Regions from separate parts of the Bacillus marinisedimentorum genome, predicted to be linked through region 1. Evidence: riboswitches for the same ligand, from Rfam matches in the RefSeq annotation. Region 1 holds a riboswitch; each other region holds the start of a gene.

Region 1 (10,418 bases):
TTTTTGATTTTTCCATGTAATGAATTTTCTGGCCATATATGTTTTCCCTGTACCGGGAGGCCCATAAAGAATTATCTGGCCCTTTCTCAACAGGGCCTGTTCAGTCATTTCAAAAAAACGTTCTTCTTCTGCAGTATAGGGAATGCTGCCTTGCGGATTTCCTGTACTTGGTTTTGAAGTCCATTCAACCACCTGTTTCTTCCCTACCGTATCAACTGTTTTAAATCCCCACTTTTCCTGCTTAGGGATTTCGAGGGCAGGTTGATAAGTTTCATTCCAGTTGACATACACAACATGTTTTTGATGTTCTAAGTCATCGCGGTATTCATAGCCTTTATCTGTCACGGTGCCAATCCCCAAAATTTTGGACTTCCCTTTATTGGCGATGACTTTATCACCGGACTGCAATTGATAGAATCTCCACAGTTCGTTCGCTTTTTCTATATTTTTTTGAGATGAGGACTGGAAATCATGTGTCAAAAAAGAACTTTTGAACTCTTCATAATCATTAAACTCCCTTAAATCCCCCACTTCATCCCAGCCAATGGATATATAACCGCCTTCCAGGGACTCTTTCCAATACTTGGCCTCGTGTCCCGGAGCAATCTTATAATATATTTCTTCACGCATGAATTCATGATAAAGAAAATGGGAGATAAGGAGGCGATCATAGCCCTTTAATTCTTCATGATTTGAAATAAGCTCCGAAAACATAATGTTTAATTCTATCGAATCTTTCCCTTTGAAATCATCTTCATCTGCACCCAGTTCTTTCAAGAATTTCCTTAAATGGTTGGCGTTATATATAGCCATCAGTTTATCAGGGTGGTACAGATATGAAATTTTGCCTTTAAGCATAGTCGCATTTGTAAGAAGGTTATCATCTTTTATTCCCTCATATGTACCTTGATCAAAAGATTTAATCAGCTGAATAATATCACTGCGCAGCTGCTCCCATGCTTTTTCCACATTCGGAAACTGAGAAGGATAATGCCATTTTTTATCTTTTTTACGGAAGTAAATGATATGTTTTGCTGCACTCCCTCCTTTGATGCTTCCCAGGGGAATGGTGTTATACTCAAGCCACCAGCTGAAAGAGTCTCTCTTTTTGTAACCAAGAGCGTAATCTTCTACACTCATCGCTTCAATTTTTTCCAGAGGGAATTCATTAAGAAATTCCTGGTGAAGTGTTTTGGCATTTTCAATTTCCTTTTGAACTTCTTGTTTATTATAATAAGCTTCAATTTTTTTCTTCAGCTTGCTCATTTTCCCACCCCTAACTATAAAGTAATACTTTGAACAAGACAGGTTCGCGGCTATTCTTCACTAGCACCGATGTTTACCGGCTCCCCCTTCCAATTCCACTCCCCATCCCTCTGAGGATCATATTTCCGGTAATTCCCCTTCGATACAAGATAATATAAATCCTTCTGGCCTGACGGATAATGCTTTCTTGAAGTATGGTTCACACAGTCCGCAATCAACTGGCAGCGGACAGTCGTCGGGTTGATATCAGGATACTCTTTCGCGATTTCCCGATACACGGCAGCAGGAGTGAACGTTTCGTCACCTTCATCATAGATTGTAAGTTTCCTTACCGTATCATAAACCAGTTCTTTCACTTTTACCGGCTCGTTCCATCTGCCTGTAGAGGATTTCACTGAAGCGGAACTTCCAATCTGTTCGGTGCTGATGATATACTCGCCCTGAGAGCTTTTATAAACGGTGTATTCCATGCAGAAAATCTCCATTCCATATCGGTCCCGGAGATGGTCCGTCACTTCTCTGACAATCGGCGAGACAGTCTCGGCAATTATGAAAATACGCTGTTTCCGATTGAATTCAACACTGCTCTTTTCCTGGGTGTCAGGATAAAACACTTCATGAAACTTGTCCCGAAGTTCAATCGCAGTTCCCTGGCCTTTGCCATTCTGGTAAAGAAGGAAGATTTCATTCAGTTTTGTTTCCGATAATGCGGAAGCCCACGTTGAATACTCAAGTGCCTGCGCGACCACTTCACGAGGGGTGCTGCCCTTCTTTAATTCCACAATAACAAGATTTCCTTCCGAATCAATCCCCATTAAATCGGGATATTTACCGGAATCGCCGATTGCCGCTCTCGTCTGCCGCCCAATCCAAAAAATTGTATTCCCCTCATATTCATCCAGAAGTGCATCCGGACTGTTTTCAAGCCAGTTTTCAAAGTCATTTTCGTAATTGACATTTCCTGCGCTTACTTTCTCCATAATTCCTTCAGATAAGTTGTTGCTTCCAGACAGTTTATAAAGCATGTGGTTTTCCCCTTTCCGTTTCTATTCAGGCAAATTTTTCTATTTTAAATATAACAAAACAACTGAACCATTTATGGCACACCTATAAAAAAAACTGACAATTCCGGGGCTCTCAATTCCCTTTGCTTACTTGTTTTTCTGTCCAGCTCCTTTGGCCGTTTCTTCGTCCTTCCAGACCAGTTTTGTGTTGAATTCTCCTATTCTTTTTACTTTTGCTCAGATTTTTTAAAAAAGATGCGACTGGAGGGCTCGGTAAGACTTTTAAACTTCTCCCTGGCTAATGGTGTAGTTGTTCTCATTTTTTTCATCCCCCCTTCACCTTCGTATTCGTATGGATGGAAACTACTCCCAGATTACTTAGCGAAATAAGGGGTAAATAACTTATCACACCACCAGATAGGAGGTCCTCCCGCTTGTTTACAACCATTACCTTGAAACTGGTCATCGGCCTGATCGCACTCATCCTGATCACCCGCCTTCTTGGAAAGAAGGAAATGGCCCAGGTCACACCATTTGATTTTGTGTATGCACTCATTCTCGGAGGGATTATTGAAGAGGGGATATACGATACAAAGACAAAAATCTATCATGTCATATATGCCGCCGCGTTATGGGCCGTTTTAATTTATACCGTTGAAAAGCTGCCGCAGAAGTTTGAAAAGATCCGTAAGCCGCTGAAAGGAAAAACGGCCATCATTATTGAAAATGGGGAAATAGACATTAAGGAGATGAAGAAGGCGAAGCTTGAAATGGAGCAGGTCCGGACGATGCTTCGCATGCAGGGGGTCTTTTCTGTCAGTGACGTGAAGTATGCGTTTCTCGAAGTGAGCGGGCAGCTGAGTGTGATGAAGTATGCGGATCAGTCACCTGTTACGGCAAAGGATTTAGGGGTTGACACGGCGCCTCAGGAACCTTCCATTTTGCTCATTGATGAAGGCATGGTCCATGAAAAGAGCCTGAAGGTCATAGGCAAAGACAAAAGCTGGCTTGATGAGCAGCTGGGTGAACATGACATCCGAAGGGCTGAGGATGTCTTTTACGCTGAATGGACCAGGCTTGGCGGATTTTACATCAGAACCTATGAAGATGAAAGGCATGCGACTTGATAGACACCGAGAAGATGTCCGGTATAATAAAGTAAGAATTTCATAGATTCAACGGGGAGCTGGAATCGGCCGGCTTGAGAATATTCCGCAAAGATATTGACCCGCTGACCTGAGCCGGATAATGCCGGCGCAGGGAGTGAAACTTGTTTCTTAATGAATTAGGCGCTCCCTTCTTGTCAGGGAGTGCTTTTAGTTTAGAGGAAGGGATGAAGCAGGATGTTTGATGCATATACGATTGACATGATTCGCGGACATTCCCGGAAGATGGAAAAGGCCGGTGAACTGCCTCCGGATGTGCTTGATATCATCTATGATCGGGGCCTTTTCAAGTTATTCCTTCCCGCTGAGCTGAACGGCAGGATGATGCCGTTTCCGATGGCGGTTAAGCTGTTTGAAGAAGCCGCCTGGATCGACGGCAGCTTTGGCTGGCTCGTGCAGATCGGTTCAGGGGCCGGTTTTTTCGCGACGACGATTTCTCCTGCTTTTGCACCTGACGTTTTTTCCCGGCGCGATGCATACATAGCCGGCAGTGACCGTCCGAACGGGGTTGCGAACAAAGTGGATGCGGGCTGGCGCGTTACCGGAAGCTGGCCGTTTTGCAGCGGCTCGCTGCATGCGACCACCTTCACAGCGAACTGCCGCGTTGAAGTGGACGGAGTTGAAGACGGAGCGGTGCGGGCGTTCATTTTGCGGCCAGGCCAGGTGGAAATCGAAAAGGACTGGAATGCATTCGGGCTGAAAGCGACGAACAGCCATACGATTCATGTGAAAGATGCCTTCGTTCCGGAAGAGAGAACGTTTGATGTGTTCAAGCCTCACTTCCATTATGACAATCCGGTCTATCACTATCCATTCGTGCCGTTTGCCGAAGCGAATATCGCCGCGACCACAATCGGGATTGCCAGGCATTTTTTCGAAGAGGCCCAGGCCCATGCGGAGCGCAAATTACAAATTTGGGATCAGGAGCGGTACTCGTTTGTCATTCGTAAAATTGAGCAATTGACGGCTCCATTCGATCAATCCGCTGCCGCCTTCCATAAGGCGATTGAAACATCCTGGCAGAGCCATCTCGCCGGAAACGCGCTGTCTGATGAAGAGATGATCGACATCAGCGTGCACAGCAAAGAAGCGGCCCGGCATGCGGTAGAAGGCGCACAGAATCTTTTCCGGTATATGGGCATTGACGTTCTTTTCGAGGATAACGTCCTGAATCGGACATACCGGGACTTGCTTACGGCTTCACAGCATAAACTGCTGATCTCATATGGAGATTGAAAAAAGAAACGGTGCCTGATCCAGCGCGTTTTAATTGCGCCGGGACCAGGCACCAACTTCATGGTTTAATAAAAACCGCAAGCACCTACAATGATCAATAGGATAAACAACACGACAATCAACACGAATGTGTTGGATCCCCTTGCCGGAGGACAGTATCTATAACCTGGAGAAACATAACTTGGCATAGGAGGAACATTGGCGCCCATTACAGGTGCTGCATTTACGTTTGCTCCCATATATGGCATTGCATTTACATTATCCACGTTTTAACCCTTCCTTCCCGATAGTTATTTGTCACTATATCATACTCACCTAAAAGAAAGTTGAGCCCGTCAACATCATAAATGGGTTAATGTCATGGACTGGTACTGCCCGGTTATCCGGTAATCATTTTCTTGTAATAAGTCAAATACTGAATGAAGGCTATCGAGCATTTATTATGGTGTATGACAGTGTAGGGCACTCGACGAACTGTACGGCCATTTTGGGCTGCTGAAAGTTCAGCTAACCGATTAAAAGATGGCCTTGTGACTAAATTCGTTAAATAAGCTGATTGCGTGCTCCCCTGTTTGCGATGTTTGTTCAATTTTTGAATCATTTTTTCATCGTCCCTTATGCCGAACCCATGGCCAAAAAATTTGCCGCCCGTCAACGCGACAGCATTCTCTCCTCTATACCATGGAGTCCCGGGATTAAATTCCGGATTTTTGAAGTAAACAACATCGCCAGGGATCAAATGATTCGCATAAAAGGTGTGCAGCCCCAAATCGGAATCGGTATGCCAGCTGTATAAATAAAGGTCCTGGAACATGACATCAAATACACGCTTACCAATGCTTTTTATCGCTGCATGGTAAAGGATGATTACGGAAGCTGTCGCACATTCAAAACCGTACAAAGGACTATTCACATAAATATCCATAATAGCTGCTGATGGACGTATCCCCGGCTTTAAAAGGAACCCCCCTTGTTCCGTCAGGTGCCAGTATTCAGGATTGCAGCGAGCGCCTTTAAAGGTTGTAAATTCAATCTTTTGTTCATTCATCTTTTCCGCGCTTTCTATGATATTTTTTCGGACGTTGATTTCAAATAAAAGTTCACTTCTGGTGCGATAGGAATAAAGGACAGGAGCATCAAGCATTTGCTGGATGATCTTTTTTTCCACACTTCCTGCATCCCACGATTCCATTTGCTGCGGAGGCATCCCTGATATTTGTATCATGTGATTCCCCTTCCATACTGTCTTGATACCTATCCTATTCGAATTTGTTTTTTAAGATGTTTCAGCATTAATCGTATAGATGAATTGTTATTTCCGCCAGGAAGCGGTGCCTGGCATCAATCTGCAAATTTCATTTGAACTATCTGCCATTTAACGTTACAATTGAAGACGTAATATACCCCTAAGGGTTATTAACCTACTGACTAAAGAGGTGTTGGCATGAGAATCGCTGTAGCAGTAACGCCTGACGGAATGGTGAATGCCCATTTCGGACGGACCGCAACCCTGGCGCTTGTTGATGTGGAGAATGGAGAGGTCGCTCGTTGGAACGAAATTGATGCACCGTTTGCCGCGATGCACGGCGAGCATGGCCATCATGAAGGCGGCCATCATCACCATCCTGCAAATCACCAGGACACTATCAAAGATTTTCTTTTAGAGCAAAATGTCGATGTCGTTTTTGTCCATCATGCAGGCAGAGGGCTGCATAAGGTGATGAACGAAACAGACATGAAGGTTATGACAGGAGCGGATGGCTCCGCACGGGAAGCTGTCGGCCGGCTGCTGCAGCAAGAGCCGTTTAATTCCTGAGCCTTAAGGGAAAACTCTAAGGGTACATACTTTTTTAAAAGGAGATGAGTACTGTGGCAAAGATTGCTGAGGAAGACAAGCAGACGATCAGAGATATGTTCAGCCAGATGACTGGCACTGCGCATATCCGTTATTTCAGCACAACCGACAACTGCGAAATGTGCGGCGAGACGAAAGAAATTCTTGAAGAATTGACTTCATTATCCGATCAGATCGACATTCAGTATTTGGATAAGGATGAAAATGCGGATGAAGTGAGCCGCCTTGGTGTCGACAAGTATCCTGCGATCGTATTCGTGAAGGAAGACGGCACTGATACAGGCGTGCGTTTCTACGGCATTCCATCAGGCTACGAGTTCACGACATTGATCGAGGACATCATCGATATCGCCAATGACAAAATCGGATTGGAGCCGGCAACGATCGAGGCACTTAAAGCGATCGATCAGGATGTTACACTTTCCGTATTCGTAACACCCACCTGACCTCATTGTCCCCGCGCAGTTCGCGTGGCTCACCACATGGCAATGGTCAACCCTCGTATCCGCGGCGAAATGATTGAGGCAATGGAATTCCAGGAATTGTCTCAAAAGCATAACGTCATGGGCGTACCGAAAACCGTCATCAACGACGGGAAAGCCGAACAGGAAGGCGCAGCTCCTGAGCAGCTGATCCTTGGCAAGATCCAGGAAATTCTCCAATAATCCATGAATTGAAATGAATGAACCCGAATAGATAGAGCCTATGGAATATAGGCCTCCTGTTCGGGTTTTTATTTTATTCTGGGCTGTGTTAACGTTCAATGTTGTTATTCATCAGCAAAGTATAAGTCACATAAATCCGAATTTAAATGTTTGGCTTATCAAACTAACCCATCTTTGAAAAACTGCAAAAATGATAGCAGGTTATTCTGGAGATAGCCCGTTCCTTTCCGCTGCAGGCATTCGCTTTCCGCGGGGCGACCGGGAGCTTCTCGGCACTATTCGCGCCTGCGGGGTCTTCCCTGTTCGCTACCCCCGCAGGCGGGAGCAGCGGGACAGGTGAGACCCCGCTAGAGCGATAGCGATGAGGAGGCTCACCGCCGCCCCGCGGCAAAGAAGACACTGTGAGTGCAACCGAAGGGAAGCAGGAACAGATGTCGCACTTGTGCCCTTGGGTGAAAGCGAGCCCCTGAAGCGGAAATCAACACCCCAGTTTAAATTGCCCTACTAATGCTACAACCCTACTTCGCCAGATGAATAAAGAACAATGTTTATATTGTTAAACAAGATAATCTGAGATGGTTTCCATTTCTTTGTACTTGCTCTGTTTGGCGGTTTTCCAACAACAAACTTTAACATAGACAAACTGTAACCCCCGGCTGAATCACTATACAACAAATATGTAAAGCAATAAGCTGACTGTAAATAAAATAAAGGCAATTTGAATCGTGACGTACATGACGAATTCAAAGGTTGACAGTTTCCTTTGTTTCCTGGTTTTGTCCAAATGGCGAAAATAAAAAGAGGAACTGATCACTAAAATCGTTATGGCAATTGCACGTAAAGCTTCTGCAAGTTCGGTCAATAGATGCACTCCTTACAAGTGAATTATACATAGCAAATAGTCAAAAACAACTAACGTACTATCCGTTCTGTTTGTTAAAATAAATCTCTTAAAAATAATCAAATCACTGAAATAATTCAACTATCCAAACAATCATATACACTGGAACTGCAACAATAATCATCCCTGCCAGCAAATAACTAATTGACCTTATGACAAACGTAATAATATCATAGATAGCACCTGCTAAGTCATCAACAAATTTCAACACGATTAACACCCCACAACTTTAACCAGTCATCATAATATTAACATTATTTCCCTTGGAGAAAACCAAAATTTATTAAGCGGCTTCAACAAGGGTGTTCTTAAACTCTTCTGCCTATTATGCCTTAAGGTCGTCTCCCTCCCCTGCATCAATCAAAACAAAAACAGCCTCCCCCCACTGCCCATGGGAGAAGGCTGCTATCACCTGAACAAGTCCAGCAAACGGTCCCAGAAGCTTTTTTCCTCTTCGTGTTCCGGAGCGTCTTTATCTTGTTCAGCTTTCTTGATGCTTTCCGTTTTAATGACAAATTGGACGGACTCCACTTTTTCATTTTCAGGTGACACAAATGATACTGGCTCGAAGTCCGATTTATCGTACTCATTCATCATCTCATCGATTTCGCGCTGCATCTGTTCCGGCAGGTCGCTCGTGGAAGACGCGAGTTCGGATGTGCCTTCATGGAGTTCAGCCGCACCATTTTCGAGTTTGCCGCCTCCGTCTTTCAGGCCGCCGATGCCATTATGGAGATCCTGGTATGATTCTGCCAATTTGGCGACTCCGCCGGTATATTCAGCCAGGCCGGCATGGAAATCGCCGTAATTTGAGGACAGCGCCTGCAGCCCTTCCTCAAGTTGCTTCATCGAATCTGCCAGGTTCATGTTATCCAAACTGCTGCCGAGGTTATCTGCCATAGTTATGAGGCCGGCGCTCATTTCATTCAGTGATCCTGTTGTCTGGTCCAGTGCCGGACCGACGGCAGCGAACCCCTCTTTCACCTGTCCGTAAGTCCCTTTTGCAGTAAGGGCCGCTCGATACGTTTCCGTGAGTTGGTTGATGACTTTCGGATCGGCGCCGCTTTCATGCAGCGCCTTGATGTCTGCTTCGGAAATTTGATAAGCGGGAATCCCTTCCATCGCCTGATCAAGTGCATGATATGCCTGGCTGTATGACGTGTTCAGATCCGTCAGGCCCTTTTCCGTTTCGCTCAATCCGGCAGCTATCTGGCGCAGGCCGTCTTCAAGCTTTTTCAGTTCATCAAGATTCATGTCACCTGAACCGGCTCCGACAGACCCGCTCATTTGTTCAAGCGATGCCTTAATCGACGACGATCCCTGCACCAGTTCGGACGAGCCGTCTTGCAGGTCATTGATTCCGTTTTTATATTGCTGTGACCCATTTTGCAGGCTGGCCGCTCCGTCATGCAGCTTTGCGATACCTTTCTGGAGTTCGCTCACGCCTTTATTGATCTCGCTTGTTGCATCTGATAACGAATGCATATCTTTTTTCATCGCACCGGTATCCGGGGCGTCGATGGACATGGACGACGGAACCGCGGCAATTTCTATGCCTTCCATCTCAAAATCGGAAACATCCGCCCGGATCATGAAGTGCCCTTCTTTTTCAGGCATGACGGTAAATGTCACTTGCCTGTTCTTCCCTGCATTCGCAATGGTTCCATCCGGTGCTTCGATATTTTTGTAAATCGCCGCATCGAATGTAAGGGTGATCTGTAACAAATAGTTGTTGAAAAAGGCTTGATCCGCTTCCTCGTTTGCGGCCGTGCCGATTTGGATCTCAAGCCGGCCGTCTTTGCCCAGCAATTTTTCAGCAGAAATAGTCTTTCCATTCAATTTATAGGATATATCGATATCCCACGGCAATGGCTTGCCTTCCAGGTTGCCCTGATAGTAAAACTCTTCTTCGCCAGCTGAAAATTCGATTTGTCCATTTTGTTTTTTTATATCCGTCATATCGGTTAAATTTTTGATGCCGGTATACGGTCCGTGGTCGATGATTGTTCCAGGCTTTTCGATTGTGAAATTGTTGACGACATACATTTCTTCCTGCTTCCCGGCGGCATTCAATGTCGCATAGACAACCTCGTGTTTCGCCGAGTAAGCCCCTTCATCTGTGAGATTCTTTTTTTCGGAAGAATTTGTCTCCGCAGATGCGAGAAACGCGGGTATGACAAGAAGAAATGCCATGAATATCACTAGTATACGTTTTAGTCTCATCATCATTTCCCCTTATAAAAGTTTGCTTTCCATGTTGTTTTTTCTATGAACCGGTCGAGAATGAGCAGCATCGCCGGCAGGACGACAACAACCATGATGAAT
Region 2 (10,418 bases), on a different contig from region 1:
TTGAAAATGTCATTAAAGGCGGCCGGCTTGACCGGGTTCGCGGCGCCATTGCCAAAACACTCAACATCAAATTGCTGATGAGAGCTAATGAAGCGGGAGAACTTGATGTCACCGAAAAAGTGCGCGGCAATAAAAAGGCGATGCGCCGCTTCGTTGAACAGATCGGTGAATACGGCAAAAATTTCGAGAAAAAAGTACTTGCGCTCGCACACAGCAATTGTGAAGAAAAAGCCCGGGCTATTGTCGAAGAAATCCAGAAACAATATAACTTCAAAGAGGTCATCATCTCGGAAATCGGGCCGCTGATCGGCACATATGCCGGTGAAGGCGGATTGGTGATCGGATACCGTAAAAAATAAACTGCCTGGAAAAAACAGGAGCCCGTACCGGATGGCACGGGCTCTTTTATCTGTTTCCTCTATTTCCGAAGGCTTGTCAGTCTTTATCTTCACCTTCATCATCGGCACGCTTCATGCCGCTGTTCTGTTCGATTTCAAGGTCTCTCTCCAGAATATCATCCGGCACTTCTTCCTCCGGAAACAACTGGTTTGACGGCACGTCATCCCGCTCGTGTTTTCGACGCAGGTTCTTATTCCGTCCCTGTTCATCTTTTTCCGGCATATGCGCCACTCCTTTCTTTATTGCACTAGCTGCCTGCTATGGATTTCGTCTCTGTCAGAGGACGTATTATATAATTGGACGACAAGGCATGAGTCACAAAGATCCTCCTCAATCCCCGTACAGGTCAAGAGGAAATCCCCTTTTATTGTGCCGCTTGAATACTCCACATTTACGAAGTTCCGGGTGACACTGCAATACAACCTTGTCCGCTCATTCTGATACTCCATGCAGACCATCTCCCTGGATTCAACTTTATATATATTTACCCTTTCCTGTTCTTTAAAAAACTTCTTTACTGTTCCCATAAAAAATAAAACACCCCGACAAGCGCCGGGGTGTTGCGGTTCTATCAGAAAACGGACTGCCTGCACACCTATCGTGCATGCTTCATCTTTTTTTCCCGCTTCTATTTATTTTGTGTTTTAACGATTGGGTTCAGCTTCTTCAGGCGGATTTTCCGTTTCCCTGTACAGGGATTCCATGTACATGTAGACCACCTGCCTGACTTTATTGTCCACCTCAAGGACTTTTAGATGTTCCATACAGCGGTTAATGGTAGGATGGATTTTTTCCTTCTTGGGACTTTCGGTCATCTTTTTTCCCTCCAGGGGTCAGACTTTAACATAACTATTCGGGCATCCTCCCCCTTTATGGGTGCCTTGAAGAAAATTTTTCCACTGTTTCTTCTGTTTGCAGGACGGGTAATTATAACTAAAAAGCCTATTATACAGGAGATCCTGCTATGAAGAATATAGTGAGACAGACAATTTATTTCATTTTGATGACAGCAAGTTTATACATCATTTTTCTGACTTCTTTGCCTATAGTGCAGAAAATCATGGCTGCTGCCGTTTACATTGCAGTAATCGGCTCCGTTTCCTATGTTCTTATGCTTGAAAACCGTTCCCCTTATAAAACCCTGCTATGGCTTTATGTATTATTGTTTTTTCCACTCGGAGGCTATATCTTTTTCATTTATTCGGGCCAGCTTCAAGTAAAAGGACATTTGTTCAAGAACAAGCTTGCTTATTCTAAAGATGCGATCACACGGTATGTTTCATCCCGCTATTCGCTCAAATGGAAAGACTGGGGTGCCAGTGAACAGGGCCTCATGAGACTAATCGAAAAACGGGCCATTGCACCTGTAAGCTTTCATACCCGAACCGATATTATTAAAAACGGCGAGGAAAAGTTTGCCGTTTTATTTGAAGAGCTTGAAAAAGCCCGGAGATTCATCCATATGGAATATTACATTTTCCGGGATGATGAGGTTGGCAATGAATTGATGAACCTGCTTTTAAAAAAGGCGGCCGAAGGAGTTGAAATCAGGCTGATCTATGATGCAATCGGCAGTCTTACCTTATCCGGAAAATCAATCCGCAAACTTCAGGAAGGCGGAATAAAACTCCACTCCTTCCTGCCGATCAAACACGGCTTTTTCAATCAAAAACTGAATTTCCGAAACCACCGGAAAATAGTGGTGATAGACGGCCATACAGGTTTTGTCGGCGGGCTGAACGTCGGCGACGAATACCTCGGACGCAACCCGAAATTCGGCTTCTGGCGCGATACGCATGTGAAAATGCACGGGGAAGCTGTCCGTAACCTCCATGCCATTTTTCTCGTTGACTGGGCGTATGTTGACGGTGAAAACTTATTTAGCGAGGATTACCTAAGTGCCCCGGTCACCCGTGAGGATGGCGGAGTCCAGGTCGTCGCGAGCGGTCCGGACATGCCCCAGGGCACGATGGGGGACCTATACTACAGCCTTATTTCCGAGGCACAGGAATCGATTTGGATCGCCACCCCTTACTTTGTACCGAGCAAACCGATCCGCCAGGCGCTTCGCATGGCTGCAGCAAAAGGGGTGGAAGTCAAACTGCTTGTCCCCGAAAAAAATGACAGCTTACTGACTCAATATGCAACGCGCTCCTATTTCGGAGAACTGCTGTCTGAAGGTGTTGAAGTCCACCTTTACCAGCGCGGCTTCCTTCATCAAAAAGTGATCATTGCAGACGGAAAAATGGCTTCCATCGGAACAGCCAATATGGACTTGCGCAGCTTCAATTTGAACTTTGAAGTCAACCTCTTCCTTTACCATACATTAAGCGTCCATCAGCTTATCGCAAACTACAGGGAGGACATGAAAGACAGCCTCAATGTGAACCTTCAGCGCTTTCAAAAGCGCAGTCTGTGGATTAGATCGAAGGAGTCATTTGCAAGGCTGTTCTCACCCATTCTGTAACAAAAACAATATACCTGGCGGGAAATCGGCTGGAAAACCATCATCCTGCACGAGGAGGCGGCGCTGCCAGGGCGGCGATTGCTCCAAGTAGCGGCAGCAGCATGACGATCATGATGATTTCCGTATAGCTGCCAAACATATCATAGGCAATCCCGAATGGAAGGGGCCCGAACGCTGACCCGATGACCATCGTCGTACTTGCGATTCCTTTTATGCTGCCAAGGTGTTCACGGCCAAAATAATTCGGCCATACAATATTTAACGTGATCCGTTCAAAACCGTTGACCATCCCCCAGACGATTCCGTAAACGATGGCCAAAAATGGCGTATTTACCATCAGCAAAATGATCATTGAAATGACGTGGCCCGCAAACGACAGGGCCAGCAAATATCTGACCGCAATCCGTTCAACGAGAAAACCGGAGGCAAACGTGACCGGAAACCCGACAATCGCCATCAGGCTGAGGACAAAAGCTGCCATCGTCGGTTCAAGCCCGCTGTCTTTTAAAATGGAGATAAGATGGAACGTCAATCCGGTATTGACGAGGGCCGGTATACTGACACAAAATAAAATCAGCCAAAACGCCCGCGTCCTCATCGCTTCCTTCACCGTCCAGTTCACTTCAAATCCGGTTGAGATATCTCCTTTTTGCCGATTTTCAGCCTTCAGCTTCTTTGGCGGCAAGTTATCAGGGTACAATCCAATATCTTCCGGCTTGTTCCGGACAAGCCATAGCACGAGCGGAACAAATACAGCAATCAGCAGAACGCCCCACATGATCCACGTCGATCGCCAGCCCCAATATTCAATCAAATAGGCGTTCAGCGGCGGCAGCAGGGCGGAGCTCAAAAACCCGACGATAGCCATGAAACTAAGGGCCCGGCCCCTTTTTACAAGAAACCACTGCGGCACGAGCGTATTCGGAATCAGCGTCAGCGACCCCTGCCCGAATAGCCGGATCGCAAAAAAGCCGATGAACATCATGACGGGCCCTGTCAGCATGCTGTTCCAGAGAGCCGCCAGCCCGAGCATCAATCCGACAGATGCCATCATCGCCCGCTGTCCGAACCGGTCGACGAGCCGTCCCACGATAAACAATAACAGTCCGGCAAGCAATGTAGCTGCTGAATACACACTTGAAACAGCTGAACGGCTCATTTCAAACTCTTTTATATACGACTCGATAAAAACCGATACGGAATACGTCTGGCCCGGCCCGGAAAAAAACACGCCAACAGCGGCCAGGGCCACCACCGTCCATCCATAAAAAAACGGGGTTTTAATCGGCTGCGAATTCTGGTTCATCTTCACCCCCCTGTGTATGTATAAAAATTCGTCTCAAACTGGTTTTATTATAAAGCGGGTGCGCCCGTTCTTAAAATGGAAAGCATTCCAAATAGTTGATTTCACCTCAAACACCGCTCGACCGGTTTCCGAGCCTGCCGTGCAAAAAAGAATCCGCCAGTTCGATAATCTGTTCTTTATCGGTGCCGTGCAGGAGAATATGCTTCGAATCAGGCAAATAATAAACATATTTTTCTTCAGACGAAACCGATTCATATAAAAAAGACGCTGTCTTATGGGGAATCAGTCCGTCACTCTCCCCCTGGATGATCAAAACAGGGGCTGATATGTTTTCCAGCTCCTGACGCAGCTTCCGGACAAGCTTCTGAAATTCAATAGTGGCCCGGATAGGCGTTGCACCGGTTTTTTTCTTATATCGTTTAAACAGTTCGTTATCTTTCAAGCCTCCCTTTACCGCATCTTTTATCATCTCCAAGATGTCAGCCGCCATTTGCTTCAAGTTGATATAATGTGCTGACGCACTGAGCAGTACAAGCCGGTCAACCGGATACTTCGAAGCAAGGTAACCCGCTATCATACCCCCCATTGAAAACCCGACAACATACACAACGTCACACTCTTCATAAAGCTTCAAAAACGCCTTTTCAGCCGTGTCTATCCAGTCATTATGAACAACCCCGTCCCACTCTTCTTCTTCCCCGTGGCCCGGAAGAGTCGGAACATCCACTTTCCAATCCGTTGTTTTGCGGAAATGATCGGCCAGCGGCTCCACTTCATAAGGGGCCCCCGTAAATCCGTGAATAAGCAAACACCCAATCATACAACGCGCCTCCTTTCGTGGTAGAAGTTCAAGTGAAATTTATGTATAAATGCGCCTGAGGCCGATTTTCAAGATGTCTTTCCTGGAACCGGCCTTTATCTAAATCCGGCAATCCGTTTTATAACAGCCCAACAGCCAGAGCAACATCAATCCTTCCGCTCCCCCACATTATTATCCTGTACTCCGCGCAAATAAAAACGTTTACAACAAGCCTGACCTCTGCTATTGTTTTAAATAAATCAAACTGAATAGGACGGGGAGCCCGGTTGACCAGGCTGAGAGGATGCTTTTAACGCATCGACCCATGAACCTGATCTGGATAATGCCAGCGTAGGAACCAAAAAATGGACTTGTTTTCCGTTTTATTGCGGAACAATGACTATTATTCCATTTTATCACTATAACTATTGGTGAACCAAAGGCTGCCTGAATCAGGCAGCCTTTTTCTTTTGCCACTGGCTTCAAGGTGGCCGTTTTCTCCACGTGCAAAAGTGCGGCATCCGTTCTTGCTGCAAGTCGGTCGCATTCACGGCGTCTTCTATGCCGCAAGATGGACGGTGAGACTCATCACAGCTGCTCTTTCGGGGTTTCACCTGCTTTATGAGGCTGGGAACTCAGGCAGGGGCAGCGAGCAAAATTATTAAGGGGGATTTTACATGAGCAGTGTCAATCTGGGATTTCAAGTACTGCCGAAAGGAACAGAAAACAGCTACGAAGTTGTGGACAGAGCCATCGAGGTTGTCCGCCAATCAGGCGTGAAGTATGAAGTCGGTCCGATGGAAACGGTAATGGAGGGCGAGCTCGATCAATTGCTGGAAATCGTCAAAAGGGCGCAAGATGCATGTGTCGAGGCGGGGGCAAGTGACATAATGACCTGCATAAAAATCCATTATCGCCCGGACAGGGACGTTACGATTGATGAAAAAGTCCATAAATACCGCTCCTAACGCCGTGAACTTAAATACAAGCTGGGCGGGGCGGCTCCTGTCCTTGTCACTTCCGGGGCTGGTTCTTCTCGGTCTCCTCGTCATCTGGGAAGCAGGCACTGTCGTATCCGGCATTGAAAAATGGATTCTGCCCGCTCCGTCACTGATTGCCGAATCGCTATGGGAACAAAGGGCCTTGCTTACAGAGCATACGATGAGAACGCTGCTTGAGACCGCCCTCGGCCTGACGGCAGCTGTAATGCTCAGTGTTGTCATTGCCACGTTTCTTGATGTATCTGAATGGCTGAGGAAAGCTGTCTATCCGATTCTCGTCGTCTCGCAAACCGTTCCGATCATTGCGATAGCACCGCTGTTCATGATCTGGTTCGGTTATGGGATTTTGCCGAAAGTCATTATTGTCGCCCTTGTTTGCTTTTTTCCGATTACGATCAATCTTGCGGAAGGCTACCGGTATACCGACAAAGATATGATCCGTCTTATGGAAACGATGGGTGCGGGCAGGATGCAGATTTTTCGGATGGTCAAACTGCCTGCCGCCCTTCCCTATTTCTTTTCAGGCCTCCGCATTGCCGGCACCTACAGCGTCATGGGTGCGGTGATCGGGGAATGGCTCGGCGCGAACAAAGGACTCGGTATTTATTTGACCCGTGCATCTCAATCTTATTTAACCGAGCGGGTTTTTGCCGCCATCTTTGTCATTGTCGTCTTAAGCCTTGTCATTTTTGGGATCATCGAACTTCTTGGCAGGCTGATGATGCCCTGGCACCAATCAAAACAACAATCATAAGGAGGAACTGATATGCTGCAATTCACAAAATCGTTTCTTATCGCAATACTCTTCACCTTTCCTTTTATTTTAGGGGCCTGTGGAAATGAAGAAGCAGCCGATTCAGAAGCAGAAACTGACACGGAAAACGAGCAGGACCAGGAGGTCACCGTCATGCTTGACTGGTTCCCGAACACAAATCACACCGGCCTCTATGCCGCTCTTGAAAACGGTTATTATGAGGAACAGGGACTTGATGTCGAAATCGTCCAGCCCGGCGAAGGCGGTTCAGCCGGCCAGATTGTCGCTTCCGGCAAAGCCGATTTCGGAGTGAGCTACCAGGAGGGCGTCACCCAGGCACGTTCTGCCGGCATCCCGCTTGTCTCCATCGCCGCGGTTATCCAACATAACACGTCCGCTTTTGCTTCATTAAAAGAAGAAAGCATCACCACACCGAAGGATTTTGAAGGAAAACGGTACGGCGGCTGGGGTGCGCCTATGGAAGAGGCCGTATTGAAAGCAGTCATGAAAGCGGATGATGCCGACTTTTCAAAAGTGGACATGGTTACGCTCGGAGCGACCGATTTTTTCAAATCGATTGGCCGGGATGCCGATTTCGAGTGGATTTATTACGGATGGGACGGAGTGGAAGCTGAACGCCAGGGCATTGAATTGAATACCATCATGCTGAACGACCTTGACCAGGCTCTGGATTATTACACACCTGTTCTCGTCACGAACGAAGATCATATTGAAAACAATCCGGAGCTCGTTGAAAAATTCATGGACGCGACTTCCAAAGGATACGAGTATGCGATCGACAACCCTGAAAAAGCAGCTGATATCCTTATCAAGCACGCACCTGAATTGAATGAAGAACTCGTCAAAAAAAGCCAGCAATGGCTGAGTCCCCGTTACCAGGATGATGCAGAGCAATGGGGAGTGCAAGAAGATGATGTGTGGAAGCGGTTCGCAGACTGGATGCATGAGCGTGAACTGATTGAAGAAAACATCGACCCTGAAGCAGCATTCACAAATGAATTCCTTCCTGGAAACGGCAAGTAAAATGAGAACAGCACTTGAAGTTCTCGGTGTCACAAAAGTTTTTCAGGAAAAAGGGAACCAGCCTGTTGAGGCACTTAAGGATGTCAACATTTCAGTTCATGAAGGCGAGTTTGTTTCAATCATCGGTCCAAGCGGCTGCGGGAAAAGCACCCTTCTGGATATAATATCCGGGGTCACATTGCCGCAGGCCGGCGAGGTTTATTATCAAGCAAACCCGATCACCGGCAAAAAAGGGGTCGCGAGCTATATGCCGCAGAAGGACTTGCTATTCCCCTGGCGCACCATCATCGATAATGCTGCTGTCCCGCTTGAAATAGCAGGGTTGAGCCGCAAGCAGGCACGCAGTGAAGCACGTAAACTCCTGCCCCGTTTCGGCCTGGAGCAGTTCGCAGACAGTTATCCGCAAGCCCTGTCCGGCGGCATGAGACAGCGTGCAAATTTCTTGCGGACAATCCTGTCCCGCAAGGAACTCATGCTCCTTGATGAACCATTCGGCAAGCTGGATGCCCTGACAAGGCTTGAGGTGCAGGAATGGCTTCTGGAAATATGGCGTGACTTCCAGTACTCCGTCCTGCTCGTCACCCATGACATTGATGAAGCCATATTCCTGTCTGATAAAGTATACGTCATGTCACCGAGGCCGGGCAGGATTACGCACGAAGTGAAAGTCCCCCTGCCGCGGCCGCGCTCGTTCGAGATGATGACCAGTGCAGATGCCGTGAAAACGAAAGAAGAATTGCTCGGAATGCTGAAAAAATCAAACGGTTCGCCTGCCTGATTGGCAGGCTTTTTTTGTTGGATGCGGGTGGGGAAGGGCAGGGAGCCGGGTTGTTAACACGGGAAGAATTCGGTTTGTGGCGGGGAATGCGGGGGCGGGGTTGGTGTTAAATGTGGGGCCGGGGTTTGGCGCGAAATGTGGGGCAGGGTTGGTGTTAAAGGGGCCGGGTTTGGCGTGAATTGCCGTAGTTATGGCGCGAAAACTGCCCTTTGGCGGGAAAAGGCCGGGGTTTGGCGTGAATTGACTGAGGTTGCGCGTGAAAAAACTCCGGTTTGGCGTGTAAATCCGGGCGAACGGCGTGAAACCCGTACATCCTTGTACCATGCATGCCGGGTTCCGCGCGTAACCGGCTGGATATGGCGTGAAACCGGTGCTGTTTGGCTTGAAAAGCCCTTTGAACGGCGCGAAACTTGAACCAGAAATGCTGCTGCCCCTACCTTCGCGTAAAAAAATGTTCTTTTTCAGCTAAAAAACACTATTTTTATTCATGTTTGCTGCCACAGCGAAGCAGTGATCACTTCTGGCGGCAAAGATGGGGCCTGTAGATATGATGAGCGGGTGCGAGCGGCGCAGGGGTCCGGACAGCTTGAAAAGTCCCTCGTTTGACTCGACAAGAGACGGGTTTAGCGTGAAAGTAGGGCCGGGGGTGGCGCTAAAGGGGCCTAGTTTGGCGTGAATTGCCGTAGTTATGGCGCGAAAACTGCCCTTTGGCGGGAAAAGGCCGGGTTTTGGCGTGAATTGACTGAGGTTGCGCGTGAAAAAACTCCGGTTTGGCGTGTAAATCCGGGCGAACGGCGCGAAACCCGCACAACCTTGTACCATGCATGCCGGGTTCCGCGCGTAACCGGCTGGATATGGCGTGAAACCGGTGCTGTTTGGCTTGAAAAGCCCTTTGAACGGCGCGAAACTTGAACCAGAAATGCTGCTGCCCCTACCTTCGCGTAAAAAATTGTTCTTTCTCAGCTAAAAATCACTATTTTTATTCATGTTTGCTGCCACAGCGAAGCAGTGATCACTTCTGGCGGCAAAGATGGGGCCTGTAGATATGATGAGCGGGTGCGAGCGGCGCAGGGGTCCGGACAGCTTGAAAAGTCCCTCGTTTGACTCGACAAGAGACGGGTTTAGCGTGAAAGTAGGGCCGGGGGTGGCGCTAATGGGGCCTAGTTTGGCGTGAATTGCCGTAGTTATGGCGCGAAAACTGCCCTTTGGCGGGAAAAGGCCGGGTTTTGGCGTGAATTGACGTAAGTTCCGCGTGAAAAAACTCCGGTTTGGCGTGTAAATCCGGGCGAACGGCGTGAAACCCGTACATCCTTGTACCATGCATGCCGGGTTCCGCGCGTAACCGGCTGGATATGGCATGAAACAGGGGCTGTTTGGCGTGAAAAATCCTTTGAACGGCGTGAAACCTGAATACAGGAATACAACCTCCCGACTTTCACGCAAAAAATTAATCCGTATCAGCAAAAAATCAGTATTTCTTTCATGTTTTACTCCTGCCGCCGCACCAGATCATACAGATTCACAGCATCAACAACCTAAATACCTGGACACAGTCCGTCACCGCATACTAGGCCGCGGCAGTACCCCCCTTAAATCCCGGCAATCAAGGCCGCGCTTCAATGAAACGGAGGAGCGTGCCCACCACGTTCTCCACCCGCACGATCTCCATGCCGGCTTTCTCAATGTTTTCAATCGTTTTGCGGTTGATATTAACTCCTGTCAGTTTAACGGAAACGGGATTCAACAGGTCCATCACCTCGCCGATGACAGGCTTATCCACTCTCATATGTTCAAGAAAGAAAATGCTGCCGCCGGGCTTTGTGACCCGGCGGATTTCCTTCAGTCCTTCAACAGGAAACGGAACGGAACA
Region 3 (10,418 bases), on a different contig from region 1:
GTTCGAATTCGATCTGTCATAGACATGTGTTTGGTCCACCTTTCGGTCCTGAAATGGTATCCTTTTCATTCAATGCTCTGTAAAACGGCCTTGTTGTTTTTCGCCCAAGGCACTCACATTCCGCTCCAATCCACATTGTGCTTTGACACAGGCTTATTCAATTGTCTATAGTAATGTTTTTCCGCTCCTGCACTTGATTAAACAAAAAATCCCAGCAAAAGAGGCGGATAGTTCCCTATTAATTCTGTTTAGTTAGGGGCTGTTAAGAAAAGTAGTTTAGATAACATGGGAAACAACAGTTCCCAGCCAGTATGGAATCACAAGTTTTTTATGCTCCACTTTTAACTCTCTCCATATCCTTTCATTCATTAACAAATCAGCAATTGAAATCGCATAATGGATTGACAGGACAATAAGTGGTGTCATTTGAAGTGTTTGTAAGAAGAGGAGGGATAGAGCTTACCCGTTCCTTTCGGCTGCAGGCATTCGCTTTCACCACGGGCCCAAGTACGACATCCGTTCCGGTTCCCCTCCGGTTTTTGTGCTATTTATTGTGAGAAGTAACCAGTGATTTCAAATGATAATTACTGTGTCATTTTAGGCCTTCTCTACAGGATTCAAACTCATACATATACGGGTACCCCTATTTACACTCCCTTCATAGTGGAAACTTTGAAAAGTTGTCAAAAAGTTGTGTCCGATTTGTAAATACTGCCATATTTACAACACTTTTCTACCACATTTCGATATATTGAAAGTGTAATAGATATCACATTTTTTATTAAGGAGTGAATCAAATGTTTGTTAAATGGCTTCGTGAAAACACCATTGCTTCTTATCTTCTGACCATCATTCGTGTGTATATCGGTTATCAGTGGCTCCATGCAGGCTGGGGAAAAGTGACGGGCGGATTTGATGCTTCCGGTTTTCTGAAAGGTTCCATCGGAAAAGCGTCCGGAGATCATCCGGCAGTGCAAGGCTGGTGGGCCAGCTTCCTGGAAGGATTCGCACTTCCGAATTCAGGACTCTTCAGTTTCATGGTCGGCGAGTTGCTTGTAGGCATTGGCCTTATTCTTGGAGGATTGACAACTTTCGCAGCTCTCATGGGTATCGTAATGAACTTTGCATTCATGTTTTCCGGCACAACCAGCACTAATCCGCAAATGACTCTTTTAACTATTTTCATTCTTGTCGCTGGATACAATGCAGCAAAAATCGGCATCGACCGCTGGATCATTCCGTTCATCCGCCAGTTCTATGCTAAAGATGATAAATCTGCGGCATATAACAAAGTATCCTGATTAAAGCATGTTAAATCACTAATTAAATGATTAGGAGTGAGTCAAATGTTTGTTAAATGGCTTCGTGAAAACACCATTGCTTCTTATCTTCTGACCATCATTCGTGTGTATATCGGTTATCAGTGGCTCCATGCAGGCTGGGGAAAAGTGACGGGCGGATTTGATGCTTCCGGTTTCCTGAAAGGTTCCATCGGAAAAGCGTCCGGAGATCATCCGGCAGTGCAAGGCTGGTGGGCCAGCTTCCTGGAAGGATTCGCACTTCCGAATTCAGGACTCTTCAGTTTTATGGTCGCATACGGCGAGTTGCTTGTAGGCATTGGCCTTATTCTTGGAGGATTGACAACTTTCGCAGCTCTCATGGGTATCGTAATGAACTTTGCATTCATGTTTTCCGGCACAACCAGCACTAATCCGCAAATGACTCTTTTAACTATTTTCATTCTTGTCGCTGGATACAATGCAGCAAAAATCGGCATCGACCGCTGGATCATTCCGTTCATCCGCCAGTTCTATGCTAAAGATGATAAATCTGCGGCATATAATGAAGCGTCCTGAGCGACTCATGATTTACTTCAATAAAAATAACCGGCAGCTGACACAGCTGCCGGTTATTTTTACTCCTTTGTCACCGTATATGACGCCCTTGAACTCTCAAGGTGTATGCGGCTCTCTGATACATCAACGTTATGGAGGCCTGCAAGCGGAATTTCGTAATCGTTCTGCGGCAAATCCTGGACGTCCTTCTCGGCACTGATGCTTCCATGGCCACGCAGCTTCAAGAGATGCTCACCAAGATAGTCATCAAGAGTAGCGGGCCGGTCGACCCACTCGACATCCAGCAAATTCATCGTCACTTCATCAAGGTCCCGCTGTTCATGTTTGCGAATGGAAATATCGCTTCCTTTCCATTCAGACAAAGCAAATTTCAGTTTACCTACTAATTCAAGTTTCTGTTCTTCGTTCATTGTCTTCACCTCACCGATAAATTTCCCACTTTTTGCAACTCTCACACATCTTCTTTTTAAAATGGCTGTAAATAAATTGTGTTTGTTAGGTTGGCCGGCTTAAACGGAATTGTTGATTTCAGCTCCAGCTACTCCCTTTCAGCAATTTACGGAGCTCGATCCTCAAAAAAGACATGGCCTACAGTAAAGTTTCCTGCTTCAATCATCATCACCCCATAGGAAAATTGTTTTTGTCTTCGCTTATCTGTAGGTGAACCCGGATTAAAAACAACCTGTCCATTCACTTCTTTATGAATCGGAATATGGGAATGTCCAAAAATGATGATATCCGGGTCATGATCACTGAAAGCAGCAATTGCCCGCCTTTCTGTTGTCCATCCCTTGCCATGGCCGTGAACAATCCCTATTTGTACACCTTCGGCCTCAATCAACTTCCAAAGTCCGAACCGTTCTGCCACTTCGTCCCCATCGACATTACCTGCTACCCCTTCCACAGGTGCGTATTGCTGCAATTCTTCATACAGCGCAAGGGTTTGCCAGTCACCGGCATGGATGATGAGCCCTGCATCTTTCAAATCCTTTTTTAATACAGCCGGTAATTCTTTCGCCCGTTTCGGCATGTGGGTATCTGATATGATCAAGACCTTCAATATGCATCCCCTCCTTTAAAAGCCTTCCCCTGTTTTCGACCTGTTAAATCTCCAGTATTCATTATCATACCTGAGATCAGTTCTCTGAAACCACATTTCTGTTACTTGTCGGGTTGACAATTATTTTTTGTTCAATTATTATACCTATAGGGGTATAAAAAGGCCGATAATCCAGACATTAACCGGCCCCTTAAAAGCTTATAAAATCGAACGGAGGAATAATTTGATATGAACAAAAACGTTACGGTCTACACGACAAGCACATGCCCGTACTGCACAATGGTGAAAAACTTCCTTAATGATAAGGGCGTGAAATTCACTGAGGTCAACTTGCAGCTTGAACCGGAAAAAATGGAATATGTTCTGCAAAACACCGGACAAATGGGAGTCCCTCAAACAGAAATTGATGGAAAGTGGATCATCGGTTTTGACCCGCAAAACATTGATGCAATGCTTACCGCATAATTTTGTTTTACGCGATGAGTTCATTTAAGGTGCAAGCACTGGCTACGGAGACTCGATTCGCCGTTTACACTGGCGGCTGTTGGATTTATTTCAGCAAATAAACCAACATTGCGAAACTGCACACACGATTCATCTATAAATTGGATAATGATTCCATTAGTAAAAACCCGTCCTTCTATGCAAGGGACGGGTTTTATTTACGTACATATGAAAGAGCAACCGAACAATGCGGACATAATTCATAGCCTTTGAATTGATTTAATTTATCGTCGCTATTCAGGTCCTGGCGGTGTTCCACGGGAATGGACTCGTGCTTGCAGTTATCTGTAACATAAGCAGATCGATGGACGATTTTCCGCTCATGATCGACCAAAAATTTTCCGATACGGCATGCCCCTTTCAAGCTTTCATCAAGCATAACATAATCGCTGCGGAATAGATATATTTACTGCGCCGGAAATATTTTTGGAAAATTCGCCCGGCCGCTGAATATACATGGAAATCGAGGAGGGATGAATATGCAGCAATACGGCAACTGGAACAGGGCAGATATGCAAATGTCCCCGGAACAAATGCATGATTTTTGTAGCACGTATAAGGATCACTACGTACAAATGGAAACAAGCGAGGGACAGCAGGCTGAGGGAATCATTTACAAGGTTGACCGCCAGCATGTGTATTTAATGGTGCCGGTTGGTGATATGGGCGATGACCGCGAAGCAGGTTATGGATATGGCTTGGGTGGATATGGTTTTCCCGGTTACGGTTTTCCGGGTTATGGATTTCCTGGCTATGGTTTTGGATACGGTTATCCAAGGCGCTTCCGGAGATTTCGCAGATACCGATACCCATTTTTCGGAATCCGCAGGTTCTTTTTCCCGTTCTTTTTTTAAAAAGGAAAAGCGAATCACTCGACAAAATTTCTTTTTTCCGTTACATTGTAATAGATTCCAGCCCGGCACAGTTTCATCAGCCGGCATTTTTTTGGAATGGGACTGTACAAGCTGCAGCTCTTAATGGATGCTGCATACAAAAAGCATATAAGCGCAACCACCAGGGGAGCCCAAAAAGGCTGAGAGTGAACGTGAGAGTTCTGACCCTTTGAACCTGTTAGTTAATGCTAGCGGAGGGATTGTGGAAGCGGACGATAACCAGGCAAGCAATGCGGGCGATCTCCTCTGAACAATCCCCTGTATTGCTTTTTGTTATGCGCCAGAAAGTTGAAAGGGGGGGAAAAGAATGCGGAACAAGACAGTTATTTTCATGGTGGAAGTTGCAATTTTCGGGGTACTTGGATATTTGCTCGATCTCTTTTCTTTTAAGCTATGGGCCCAGGGCGGTTCCATCTCATTTGCAATGCTGCCGATTTTCATCATTTCATACCGCTGGGGTTTGAAAGGCGGCCTGCTGACCGGTTTGATGGTCGGCCTTTTGCAGGTCGTAGCCGGACAACCCTACATTTATACACCGTTGCAGGCCTTTCTCGATTATTTTGTAGCCTTTTCTCTTGTAGGAACTGCGGGTATATTCGCTTCCAGAATCCGTCATTCCCTTGAAAATGGCCAGCGAAACAAAGCTGTCGGTTTTATCGTTGGCGGGGCTTTTTTGGGCAGCCTGCTCCGATACGCAATACATGTCTATTCAGGTATAGTCTTTTTTGGTGAATATGCTCCCGAAGGTACACCGGTCTTCATTTATTCACTTGTGTATAACCTGACCTATATGGGGCCGGCCTTTTTGCTAAGCGCGATGGTTCTTGCTGGAATTATAAAAGGTGCAGAGCGCCTTGTTATCCGGACAACCTGATAAATCCATGACGTCCTTAGAAACTTCCGCAATCAGCGGAAGTTTTTTTTATCTCTGTCACGGCTGCAGGCCGAGCAGGAACAGGAGCTGGCTGAGTCGAATATTGTAAATAACGTATTTTGATGGAGGTGGCGACAAATGGAGGATTTGCTGCCGGGTATTGAAGATGTTTGCCGTGTGCCTGAAGAAAAATTGCAAAATGTATGTAATGAGATGATTTTTCCTTTTGAAACAACCACCGGATACACCGATCTTGAAGATGAAATCATCGGCCAGCCCCGTGCTGTGGAAGCAATGGAATTCGGCCTTTCTGTCAGCCAGTCAGGATACAACATTTTTGTTGCCGGCCCTGCCGGTACAGGCAGAACAACCTTCACCCGCAGAAAAGCAAAGCAATTCGCCGACAAGCAGCCTGTCCCCTGTGATTGGTGTTATGTCAATAACTTTGAAAATCCCGATCAGCCAGTCGCCCTTTCGTTCCCTTCCGGTCAGGGACCTGCCTTCTGTGAAGAAATGGATGCGCTCTTAAGCGACATCGAAAACGAATTAATCAGAATCTTTTCAAGTGATGAATACACAAGCCGGAAAAACGGTATCATCCATGAATTTGAATCAAAGGTTGAATCTGCCTGGAAAGAGCTCACCCAATACGCACTGGACATGCAATATAAGGTGGAACGAACACCAACCGGCATCAATTCCTACCCTCTCCGTTTCAACCGGCCGCTTGAGCCCCATGAATACCAGAGGCTGACAGATGATATGAAAGAAGAGTTAAAAGTACGCGGAAGAAAAGTGGAAGAAAAGATAAATGAAACCCTTCATACTATCCAAAAAATCGAAAAAGAAATGCGGACAAACCTGGAGGAATATATGCAGGAAACTGCCAACTATGCGACAGACTACCTGTTTGCCCCGCTGCTATCCAAGTACAGCCATCAACGTGATACAATCCTCTATTTGGAATTATACCGAAAAGATATCAGCAAAAACTTTCCGCTGCTCCTGAATAAAGAAGGGGAAGAAAACCCGATGCTTGAGATTCTTGCTGGTACGGAGAACCAAAAAAAACGCGAACGGTACTTTGTTAATCTGCTCGTCAGCAACCCAGGCAAAACAGGAGCCCCGATTATTTATGAAACGAACCCGACATACAGCAACTTGTTCGGTAAAGTTGAATACAAAGGAAGTTTCGGAAACTGGTCGACTGATTTCACCCGAATCAAAGCAGGCTCGCTGCACCGGGCTAACGGCGGATACCTGATTATGCAGGTTGCTGATCTCTTGAGCGAACCGTATGTATGGACAATGCTGAAGCGAACATTGCAAAACGGGTCCATCACGCCGGATGGCCTCATTCAGGAAAAATCGCCTTTCGCCACCGCCGGGCTTCGACCTAAAGCAATCCCGCTTAACGTGAAGGTGATTTTGATCGGTTCCCACTACTTGTTTGACATGCTTTCATTGTGGGATGAAGATTTTCAAAAACAATTTAAAGTAAAAGTGGAATTTGATATTGAGATGGAACGCGATCTCGATCACCATTTGCAGATGGCTTCGTTTATCAAGACATTTTCTGATAATGAAGGCCTGCTGCCATTTCACCGGCGGGCGATTGCCCGTATCATCGATCACAGTTCCCGCCTGGTTGCTGATCAACGGAAGCTTTCTACGCGATTTCAGGACATCACTAAAATTCTTGTGGAGTCCAGCTATTGGGCAAGGAGGGAGAACAGCGAATTTGCAGACCGCGTTCACGTCCAAAAGGCGCTGGCCAAACAGCATTACCGCTCCAACCGGGTTGCAGAAAAGCTGCGTGAAATGATAATGGATGGAACGATAATGGTGGACACTGACGGAAAAAGGATTGGCCAGATCAATGGTCTTGCTGTAATGGGAACCCGCGATTTCACGTTCGGCCTGCCAAGCAGGATCACCGCCCAGACTTATGCCGGCCGCAGGGGTATATTGAACATCGAACGGGAAACATCCTTAAGCGGAGATCTCCATTCAAAAGGCTTGCTCATTTTAAGCGGTTACTTATCCGGCATGTTTGCCCAGAACCGTCCATTGCCGCTCTCGGCAAGCATTACGTTTGAACAAACCTATAATATGATCGACGGCGACAGCGCGTCCAGCACTGAGCTGTATGTCCTTTTATCATCATTAGCCAGAGTGCCGATCAAACAGGGAGTTGCCGTCACCGGGTCTGTTAACCAGTGGGGGGAAATCCAGCCAATCGGCGGTGTAAACGAAAAAATTGAAGGATTCTTCTTTATCTGCAAAGAAAAAGGTCTCACCGGTAAGCAGGGCGTGATCATCCCCCATCAAAATGTCAAAAACCTGATGCTTGATGATGAAGTGGCTAAAGCTGTAAAAAATGGGGAATTCCATATTTGGGCAATCAAAAATGTGACAGAGGGTATCGAAATCCTGACCGGAATTCCAGCTGGACCTGAACGAAATGAAGGCGGCCAATTTGAGAAAGGCACCATTTTCCGGCTTGTCGAGGAAAGGCTGGAGGAAATGTATAAAACTGCAATAAAGAGTGGCAGCCAACAGTTAAATTGCTGAATTGAAAAAAGCGCTGCATTCCTTTACAGGGAATGCGGCGCTTCTTTATTTTTCATATAATCCAAAACGCTTACCACATATGGAGTAAAGAATTGGATGAACGTCCCAATGAAAAATGTGACAATGATTGTACCAAGCCCAATCGGCCCGCCTGCCAGAAACGCCGCAATCAATGCGGCCGTCTCCCCTGCTGTCTTTGAAACGCGCAAGCTCAACCCGGTTCTTTCCTGAATCGCCATCATCAATCCATCAAACGGAACGGGCGCAAAACCCGCCTGCAAATAAACAGCTATTCCAAAAGCGAGCAGCAACACAGCAGTTATAAGGACAACCAGCCGCAAAATGACTCCTTCCGGTTCCCATGTGCCAAGAAGCTGAAGCATGAAGAAATCGACAAAAGGACCTATGAGAAAAACAGGAATAAGCGCAAATAAGTCAGGCCTCCGCGTAAGCAGTGCTGCATTCACCATTATGACAATAACGCCTACGACAATCACCCAGGTTCCGACCGTAAAACCAAACTGTTTTACAAGCCCGGCGTTAAGAGCATCCCATGCCCCTGCCCCAAGATCGGCTTTCAGTGTCAGGGCGATTCCGAATGCGAGAATCACCAAACCGGTGACATACGTCGTTACACGCAATAAAACATGATTCATATAGCAATCTCCTCTTTTAAATGAAATGAAAGAGTTATCCGTTTAATAGGCCAGGCCATCATAAGAAGTCTGACGTCTGTCTAATATAATCGACTACTTAAGTATACAGCTCTGACCGTCATAGTCAAGAACGTATTCATGAACATTCTGCAACGCTAAACATTATTGAAATAAAATTTTTATCCACCCAATTCGGCAATTTTTTGTTTAATTTCGACAAAAAAGAGGATTTATGGCTTTTATGAAGTAGTTTTTAAATAAAAGATTTATTTTATATATATCAAAGTGGTTTTATGTAAAGGGGGAAGGGTTTTGGATATTCCAGGGGAGCATACCGCAGATTCCTCAAATATAGAAAAGGTTTTATATAAAAAGGCATTTCAATTCGCAAAACTAGCAAGCTGGGTCTGGGATATCAACACTGATATCATTCATCATACCGAAGACCTTACAAACATTCTCGGCTTGCAGCACAACCGCATGTGGAGCACCGTCAATGAAATCTTTGATCTGCTCCCGGAAGAGGACTTATCATATTATAAAGAATCAATGAACAGTATTATTGAAACACAAGAGCCAAGGGAAATGAACTTTCGTCTGCTGCGCCCCGATGATATAGAAATAACCGTAACGATCGCAATCGATGTGCTGAAAAACAAAGAAGGCCGGACAGAAAAGCTATACGGCATCACCAAGGATATTACCAGTATCACCAATACGGAATTGGCACTGTCCCACACTAAACTGAATTTAAAACAGGCATTTGAAGTTGCCGGCCTTGTTTCATGGCAGTTTGATATTAAATCAGGTGAATTGGCATGGTCGGAGAATGCACATGAAATTATAGGGGATTCTCCAGGCCATATAGATCAATTCGCCGAAATGGTCCATCCTGCCGACCTGCGCTTTTTAATAGCAGCCGGGGCTAAGGCCTACAAGGGAAAACCGTATAACATCGAATACAGGGTCATCCGCAAAGACGGCGCTGTCCGGACCGTGTATGAAAGGGGCGAAGTCACCTTCGACAGGGCGGGTCAGCCCGAATGGATGTGCGGAACCATGCAGGATATTACAGACAGGAAAAACACCGAAGTCCACCTTGCAAATTCTGAAAAACTGTCGCTGCTCGGCCAGCTTGCAGCAGGAGTGGCACATGAAATCCGCAATCCCCTTACGTCCCTGCGCGGTTTTATCCAGCTGATGCAGAGCGGAATTGATGAAAAAGAGATTTACTATGACATTATGCTGGCAGAACTCGACCGCATCGAATTTATCGTGAAGGAGTTTCTTTCACTTGCGAAACCGCAGCATTCCCCGTACACAAAGCTCGATGTCACAGTGCTGCTGGATGAAACCGTAAAACTCCTGGAGTCACAGGCAAACTTGAAGAATATTAGAATTTCCGTTTCTTCGGATTCAAGCATTCCACTTATTTACGGTTCCGATAATCAGCTGAAACAAGTGTTTATAAATATCATCAAAAACGCGATGGACGCCACGAATCACGGCGGCTCGATTTCCATCAGAGTCACCGTTCCAGAACCCTACAACGTTTCAATCGAAATCGAAGATGAGGGGGAGGGAATACCTGAAAGCCAATTGAAGCGAATTGGTGAACCTTTTTATACTACAAAGGAAAAAGGCACAGGGCTCGGCATTATGGTTTGCAGGCGGATTATCGAGGCCCATTCAGGTTCTATAGATTTCAAGAGTGAAGCTGGAAGGGGAACAACCGTTTCCATTATCCTCCAATCTGACTTGACAAGGTGATTGTCCACTGGCGCAGTATTTAGCCTTTATCAAATCCGATGGAATTGCGGATGTTTAACAAGATTACTGCTATTATTATTTAATTCAGTTTGGCCTTTCTTATGGAAAGGTCTTTTTTCATTGCAGCAGTTCCTTACTGTATGAAATAGGCTTTTAAATCAGGAGATTACTTCTTTCCAATGCTTAACAATACAATGCCGATTTGCCTCCACTTCATTCGATTTTCTTTTT

The links. Region 1 has a riboswitch for thiamine pyrophosphate ahead of A4U59_RS15220 (acyl-CoA dehydrogenase family protein). Riboswitches for the same ligand answer to the same signal wherever they lie in the genome.
Region 2: it holds a riboswitch for thiamine pyrophosphate, as region 1 does, so the genes downstream of both, A4U59_RS18350 (MTH1187 family thiamine-binding protein) here and A4U59_RS15220 (acyl-CoA dehydrogenase family protein) in region 1, are expected to answer to the same signal.
Region 3: it holds a riboswitch for thiamine pyrophosphate, as region 1 does, so the genes downstream of both, thiT (energy-coupled thiamine transporter ThiT) here and A4U59_RS15220 (acyl-CoA dehydrogenase family protein) in region 1, are expected to answer to the same signal.

What each region holds. Positions count from the first base shown of each region.
Region 1 is NZ_LWBL02000050.1:31,360-41,777, reverse strand. Features, by position in the region: gene A4U59_RS15235 (AAA family ATPase) at 1-1,266, opposite strand, end outside; gene A4U59_RS15230 (DUF7669 domain-containing protein) at 1,317-2,291, opposite strand; gene A4U59_RS15225 (DUF421 domain-containing protein) at 2,705-3,397, shown strand; TPP riboswitch at 3,440-3,550, shown strand; gene A4U59_RS15220 (acyl-CoA dehydrogenase family protein) at 3,614-4,672, shown strand; gene A4U59_RS22615 (YjcZ family sporulation protein) at 4,738-4,860, opposite strand; gene A4U59_RS15215 (protein-glutamine gamma-glutamyltransferase) at 5,052-5,897, opposite strand; gene A4U59_RS15210 (NifB/NifX family molybdenum-iron cluster-binding protein) at 6,117-6,488, shown strand; gene A4U59_RS15205 (hypothetical protein) at 6,533-6,973, shown strand; partial or broken gene A4U59_RS22055 (thioredoxin family protein) at 6,986-7,192, shown strand; gene A4U59_RS15200 (hypothetical protein) at 7,857-8,054, opposite strand; gene A4U59_RS15195 (hypothetical protein) at 8,502-10,316, opposite strand; gene A4U59_RS15190 (efflux RND transporter permease subunit) at 10,319-10,418, opposite strand, start outside.
Region 2 is NZ_LWBL02000065.1:21,373-31,790, forward strand. Features, by position in the region: gene A4U59_RS18320 (DegV family protein) at 1-359, shown strand, start outside; gene A4U59_RS18325 (hypothetical protein) at 436-621, opposite strand; gene A4U59_RS18330 (hypothetical protein) at 639-848, opposite strand; gene A4U59_RS21485 (hypothetical protein) at 1,044-1,214, opposite strand; gene cls (cardiolipin synthase) at 1,364-2,866, shown strand; gene A4U59_RS18340 (MFS transporter) at 2,907-4,172, opposite strand; gene A4U59_RS18345 (alpha/beta hydrolase) at 4,279-4,992, opposite strand; TPP riboswitch at 5,237-5,346, shown strand; gene A4U59_RS18350 (MTH1187 family thiamine-binding protein) at 5,649-5,939, shown strand; gene A4U59_RS18355 (ABC transporter permease) at 5,944-6,726, shown strand; gene A4U59_RS18360 (ABC transporter substrate-binding protein) at 6,739-7,770, shown strand; gene A4U59_RS18365 (ABC transporter ATP-binding protein) at 7,742-8,548, shown strand; gene A4U59_RS21915 (hypothetical protein) at 8,723-8,962, shown strand; gene A4U59_RS18375 (hypothetical protein) at 9,221-9,460, shown strand; gene A4U59_RS18380 (class I SAM-dependent methyltransferase) at 10,152-10,418, opposite strand, start outside.
Region 3 is NZ_LWBL02000023.1:66,178-76,595, forward strand. Features, by position in the region: gene A4U59_RS06885 (VLRF1 family aeRF1-type release factor) at 1-20, opposite strand, end outside; gene A4U59_RS21685 (hypothetical protein) at 277-426, opposite strand; gene A4U59_RS06890 (DoxX family protein) at 798-1,301, shown strand; gene A4U59_RS06895 (DoxX family protein) at 1,347-1,856, shown strand; gene ymzB (protein YmzB) at 1,916-2,311, opposite strand; gene A4U59_RS06905 (metallophosphoesterase family protein) at 2,413-2,916, opposite strand; gene A4U59_RS06910 (glutaredoxin family protein) at 3,145-3,381, shown strand; gene A4U59_RS21290 (hypothetical protein) at 3,575-3,799, opposite strand; gene A4U59_RS06915 (hypothetical protein) at 3,900-4,274, shown strand; TPP riboswitch at 4,427-4,531, shown strand; gene thiT (energy-coupled thiamine transporter ThiT) at 4,621-5,187, shown strand; gene A4U59_RS06925 (Lon protease family protein) at 5,326-7,761, shown strand; gene A4U59_RS06930 (YczE/YyaS/YitT family protein) at 7,785-8,417, opposite strand; gene A4U59_RS06935 (ATP-binding protein) at 8,730-10,187, shown strand.